2 regions of the Ornithinibacillus jepli genome follow, and region 2 is predicted to be linked to the other one. Evidence: riboswitches for the same ligand, from Rfam matches in the RefSeq annotation. Region 2 holds a riboswitch; the other holds the start of a gene.
What was found. A riboswitch is a leader RNA that binds a small molecule or an ion and turns the genes downstream of it on or off. The one in region 2 is predicted to bind S-adenosylmethionine.

Region 1 (3,438 bases), on a different contig from region 2:
AGATGGATAAGAGACAATCTGTCTTCAGTGCGATTGTTCAAAAGGAATTTACAGACTATATAAGAAGTTGGAGAATCATTATCCTACTTATTATTATTGGGTTAACTTGCCTTGGTTCTTTATACACTGCTATAACAACTATTAAGGATACATTAGATCAGTCGGATGAAGCGAAGGAACTTGCTAAACATTCTTACCTATTTCTAAAATTATTTACAACATCAGATGGAACATTACCACCTTTTATTACATTCGTAACAATACTAGGCCCATTGTTAGGGGTAGCATTAGGATTTGATGCTATTAATTCAGAGCGAAATAAGGGTACTCTAACAAGGTTAATGGCTCAACCGATTCCAAGAGATTATGTAATTAATGCCAAATTTGTAGCGGCGCTATTAGTAAATATGGTGCTATTTTTTGCACTTGGATTATTAGTTATGGCACTAGGAATCCTCATTATCGGCTTACCATTAACTTTCGAAGAGTTTATCCGGATACTATGTTTTTTAGTGTTATGTATTGTATATATCGCTTTCTGGCTAAATTTAGGAATTCTCTTTTCTGTACGCTTTAAACAAGCAGCTACTTCAGCACTATCTGGTATAGCGGTATGGATTTTCTTTAGTATTTTTTATAATATGATCATAGATTTTATTAGTAAAGGCTATTTAAATACAGAGTCCATATCTAGTATGGAGGAGGCTATTAATCGGCAAGAGACAATCTTAAATTTATATAGGTTGTCACCAAGCTATCTATTCTCTGAATCTACAACTACACTATTATCACCTGGAGTAAGAACTTTAGGTCCTTTAACAATGGAGCAAACAGTAGGTGCTCTAGCTGGTCCATTACCACTCGGACAAAGCTTACTATTAATCTGGCCTCAATTAACTGGGCTAATAGCAGCAACACTAATCTGCTTCATGATTGCCTATTATTTATTTATTAGGCAAGAAATTCGAACTAATTAAAATAGATACAGGTATATATACCTGTATCTATTTTAATTGGAAATATTTACTCTAAATATCGACAAAAAAAGAAATTGACATATAGAGTAATATGCCTTACTATTAATCCTGCATATTAAAAGTCTATCTTATTAATAGCCGCTGAGACGAGGGGTCTAAGATGCGGTGGCAAACCAGTTTGATTAACTAAATCAGATATGGGTGCCCAACCTGAGCGCAAAACATATATCGTTTTGTGAACAATAAGAGGATAGCAGCTGATATTAATCGAAGCTTTCCTTAGGTTGTAGGAGAGCTTTTTTTATGCCCTGAAATGAATAAAATGGAAGGGATGGTTAAAATTGGCAGAAAAAATCTTATTTACATCGGAGTCCGTTTCAGAAGGACATCCTGATAAAATTGCCGATCAAATTTCGGATGCTGTACTTGATGCGGCATTAGCACAGGACCCATATTCAAGGGTTGCCTGCGAAGTATTTACAACAACAAATACAGTAATTGTTGGTGGAGAGATAACCACTAAGGCAAATCTTAATGTGGAAAAGATCGTCCGAGATACATTAATCGAGATTGGATACACAGATGATCGATTTGGAATTGATGGAAGTACTTGTAATGTAGAAGTATTACTTCATACACAATCTCCAGATATTGCGATGGGAGTAGATACTTCTAGTGATATTAGTGAAATAGGTGCTGGTGACCAAGGGATTATGTTTGGTTATGCTACGAATGAAACAGAATCTATGATGCCACTAGCAATCGAGATGGCTCACACTTTAGTAAAACGAGCATCTCAACTACGAAAAACAGGTGAGTTTACGTGGGCTCGTCCTGATATGAAATCACAGGTTACCATTGACTATACTAATCCTATTCAGCCTAAAATTGACACAGTTTTAATGTCTATTCAACATGATGAGGATTTTGATAAAGATAAATTTGAAGCATTTGTGACAGAATCCATTATTAAACAAACTGCTTGTGAATATGGAATGAATGAAGAATTTCGAGTGTTAATTAATCCGACTGGCCGTTTTGTAATTGGTGGACCTCATGGTGATACAGGATTAACTGGTAGAAAAATTATTGTAGACACTTATGGTGGAGCTGCTAAACATGGTGGTGGGGCATTCTCTGGTAAGGACTGTACTAAAGTTGACCGTTCTGCTGCTTATGCCGCACGCTATGTAGCAAAAAATATCGTTGCAGCAGGATTAGCGGAACGCTGTGAAATTCAGCTTTCTTATGCAATTGGTGTAAGTAAGCCAATCAGTATTGCTCTTGATACTTTCGGTACGGAAACAGTTGAGCACGAAAGAATATTAAAGGCGATTCGTGAAGTATTTGATTTAACTCCAAGCGGCATCATTAATATGCTGGAACTTAGAAAACCGCAGTTTAAACAAGTGGCAGCCTACGGACATTTTGGACGCCATGACTTGAATGTGTCTTGGGAAAAAACTGATAAAGTAGTTGATTTACAAGAAGCAGTAGCAAAGTTTGAATTAGCTGGGGTTTACCGCTAATGAATAACGTGAAGGAACTTGTTGCGAGACCAATTTCCATATTGAATCAAGATAAGATGCCTTTATTTGATGCACTAGTGCAATATGCTAAACGTGATGTAACTCCTTTTGATGTACCTGGTCATAAAATGGGCTCTTCTATGAGTCCTTTGAAAGAAGTACTAGGTGAGATGGCGTTGCGAATGGATGTTAACTCTATGAAGGAGTTAGATTTGTTAAGCCATCCCGAGTCCGTTATAAAAGAAGCCCAGGAATTAGCAGCAGATGCTTTTGGAGCAGATTATGCTTATTTTCTTGTAAATGGTACAACGGTTGGCATCCAAACTATGATTATGGCTACTTGTAAACCGGGTGATACTTTACTAGTACCAAGGAATGGTCATAAATCTGTAATGGATGGAATTATTTTAAGTGGTGCAAAACCTGTATTTATTCAACCAGAGGTAGACTATCATTTTGGTATATCACATGGCGTATCGATAAACAGTGTTGAAAAAGCAATCCAGGAGCATCCAGAGGCAAAGGCTTTATTAATTACCTACCCAACATATTTTGGGTCCATGAGTGATTTAGAGAAAATTTGCCAGCTTGCTCATGAACGAGATATTGCGGTTATTGTGGATAGTGCACATGGAGCGCATCTGCCCTTTCTATCAGATGAAATAATAGATCCGATTAAAGCGGGAGCAGATGGTGTAACAATTAGTATGCACAAGACAGGCGGGTCATTAACGCAAAGCTCGATCTTAATTTTACAGAATAATAGAATTGCACCCGAGGCAATCCAAAAGATATTAAGTATGCTTCAGTCTACAAGTGCTAACTATTTATTGATGAGTTCTTTAGATGTAGCGAGAAGGGAATTAGCGTTGCATGGCTATGAACGGTACTGTAGCCTAAAACCAATTGTAGAAAATGCTATCTCAGAAATT
Region 2 (3,438 bases):
TTTTGACTAAAGATTTAGAGATGGGAGTTCTCAGGTAAAAACAAGTTATTTACAACCACATAATATGCTCTGTGCAAAAATTGTGTGAATGCCTAGAAAATAATCCTTTTTTACAAAGAAAAAACCGACCTATAGGTTAGGTCGGTTTAAACTAGGACAGCTAGAAAAGTAGATTCCAGCCTTAAATTATAAGTTATAATTTAGTATATAAACCCTCTTGGGATGAGGACAAGATAATATTATTTAAAGAATGGCCCAGCAGCAGCAATTTCAGGACTAACATGTGTGAATTTCTTGAAATTATCATGGAATTTTTTAGCAAGGTCTTTAGCAGCAGCCTCATATGCTACTTTATCTTCCCATGTATTTTTAGGAACGAGTACTTCGTCGGGTACACCTGCAACATGAGCAGGGATATCTAAGCCGAATATTTCATCTTTAATCGTTTCTACACTATTTAGTTCCCCTTCTAATGCGGCATGAACCATTGCTCTCGTGTAGGAAAGTTTAATTCGGCTGCCAACTCCATAAGATCCACCAGTCCATCCTGTGTTAATGAGAAATACATTTGTATTATATAAATCTATCTTTTCCCCTAACATCGTGGCATATGTTGCTGGTGATAACGGAAGGAAAGGTGCACCGAAACAAGCAGAGAATGTTGCTTGAGGTTCCGTAACTCCGCGTTCAGTACCAGCTAGCTTACTAGTATAACCACTTAAGAAGTGATACATTGCCTGTTCTTTAGATAGCTTGCTAATAGGTGGTAACGTACCAGATGCATCTGCAGTTAAGAAAATAATGGTGTTTGGATGTCCTGCGATGCTTGGATTGACAATGTTATCAATATGTTCTAATGGATACGCAGCTCTGGTGTTTTCAGTTAAGGATGTATTATCATAATCCGGTTTACCTGATTCATCATCTAATACGACATTTTCTAATACAGAACCAAATTTGATTGCATTATATATTTGTGGTTCTTTTTCTTCGGATAGGTTGATACATTTAGCGTAACAACCACCTTCAATATTAAACACGCCGCTTGAACTCCATGCATGCTCATCATCGCCAATAAGTTTACGATATGGATCTGCCGATAACGTTGTTTTACCTGTTCCGGATAATCCGAAAAATAACGCAACATCACCTTCATTACCAACGTTTGCTGAGCAGTGCATGGACAGAATATTTTGTTCTGGTAATAAGAAGTTCATGATAGAGAAAATAGACTTTTTAATTTCTCCTGCATATTCTGTACCACCGATTAAAATAACTTTATGTTTAAAGGAAATAAGTATAAATGCTTCTGAATTTGTCCCATCTACTTTTGGATCTGCTTTGAAAGTTGGCGCAGAGATTACCGTAAAGGACGGATCATGAGAAGCTAGCTGTTCTTTTGTTGGTCGAATAAATAATTGCTTCGCAAATAAATTATGCCATGCAAATTCATTAATAACTTGTATTGGTAATTGATAGTTTTTATCCGCTCCAGCGTAACCGTCGAATACAAAAACCTCATCTTTTTGTTTTAAATGATTAATTACTTTTGTGTATAATTTTTCAAATATTTCTTCTTCGATTGGCTGGTTTACATTACCCCAATCTACTTTACTTTCAGATACGGAATCCTTTACAATGAACTTATCTTCTGGAGAACGGCCAGTATATTTTCCAGTAGTAGCGAGTACAGCACCTGTATTCGATAATATACCTTCATTTCGTGAAAGTACTTTTTCAACTAATCGAGCAACAGATAAATTTTTCTTTATACTTTGCTGCGTTAGAAGTTCTTCCAATAATGAGGTTTTCATTACTGTATTCATTAAAATTACCTACCTTTATTTAAGAGATTCAATACATTTGTTTCTTGAAATTAATTATTAGTATAACACATTCAATTAAATAGTCCATACTATTTGTTTATTTTTTATTGTATTATTTTATTAAAGTTTCGTGACAGTGGATTATACTGTTGACATAGGACAATTGATTCAGTTAATCTACAATAGAGCGGATACTCTCTTATTCAGAGTCGGTGGAGGGACAGACCCAGTGAAGCCCGGCAACCATCACTACGGTGAAAAGGTGCTAACCTGAGGCAAGGAAATTTCCTTGAACAATAAGAGCGAAAGGCTAGTAACCCCTTTCCTCATGTAATAAGGAAAGGCTTTTTTTATTGATTAAGGATATACTATCTGATAGATATTTGAGTTCCGTACCAAAGATATAGAGGGAGGATTTAGCCTAATGGCTAAGAATCGTCGATTATTTACTTCTGAGTCTGTAACAGAAGGTCACCCAGATAAAATATGTGACCAAATTTCGGACGCTATTTTAGATGAAATATTAAAAAAGGACCCATTAGCTAGAGTTGCATGTGAAACTACAGTAACAACTGGGTTAGTCTTAGTTGCTGGCGAAATTACGACAACTACTTATGTGGATATTCCGCAAGTTGTTAGACAAACAATTAAAGATATTGGTTATACTCGTGCAAAGTATGGGTTTGATGCTGATACTTGTGCGGTTTTAACTGCAATTGATGAGCAATCACCGGATATTGCAAGTGGTGTAAATAAGGCATTAGAAGCTCGGCTTGGCAAAATGACAGAAAGCGAAATTGATGCAATCGGAGCTGGCGACCAAGGATTAATGTTTGGTTTTGCATGTAATGAAACGAAAGAATTAATGCCATTACCAATTTCCTTAGCTCATAAGCTTTCCAAACGGTTAAGTGATGTACGTAAAGATGGAACTGTTGCTTATCTTCGTCCGGATGGAAAAACACAAGTAACCATTGAATATGATGAAGAAGATCAACCAGTTCGTGTAGACACAATTGTTATCTCTACCCAGCATTCACAAAGTGCCACATTAGAACAAATTGAAAAAGACATAATGGAACATGTGATTAAGCCAGTTGTTCCAGTTGAATTATTAGATGAGAAGACAAAATACTTTATTAACCCGACAGGACGCTTTGTGATTGGTGGACCACAAGGGGATGCTGGATTAACAGGAAGAAAAATTATTGTAGATACGTATGGTGGATATGCTCGCCACGGTGGAGGAGCGTTTAGTGGTAAGGATCCAACTAAAGTTGACCGTTCAGCTGCATATGCTGCTCGTTACGTAGCAAAAAACATAGTAGCAGCAAAACTGGCTGATTCATGTGAAGTCCAACTTGCCTATGCAATCGGAGTAGCGGAACCGGTTTCCATTGCAATCAATACATTCGGTACTGGTGAAGTCAGTGAAGAAGAGCTAGTAAATGCTGTTCGAGACATTTTTGACCTACGACCTGCTGGCATTATTCGTATGCTTGACTTGCAAAATCCAATTTACAAGCAAACAGCTGCTTATGGGCATTTTGGAAGAACTGATGTAGAATTTCCGTGGGAAAAAACAGATAAAGTAGAAGCGTTATTAGAACTA

Region 1: another riboswitch for S-adenosylmethionine. It lies ahead of metK (methionine adenosyltransferase); the one in region 2 lies ahead of metK (methionine adenosyltransferase).

The regions. Positions count from the first base shown of each region.
Region 1 covers NZ_JBFEGG010000001.1:339,313-342,750, forward strand. Annotated here, with positions in the region: gene AB1K81_RS01690 (ABC transporter permease) at 3-977, shown strand; SAM riboswitch class I at 1,103-1,226, shown strand; gene metK (methionine adenosyltransferase) at 1,319-2,506, shown strand; gene AB1K81_RS01700 (aminotransferase class I/II-fold pyridoxal phosphate-dependent enzyme) at 2,506-3,438, shown strand, end outside.
Region 2 covers NZ_JBFEGG010000003.1:545,346-548,783, forward strand. Annotated here, with positions in the region: gene pckA (phosphoenolpyruvate carboxykinase (ATP)) at 240-1,826, opposite strand; SAM riboswitch class I at 2,023-2,129, shown strand; gene metK (methionine adenosyltransferase) at 2,251-3,438, shown strand, end outside.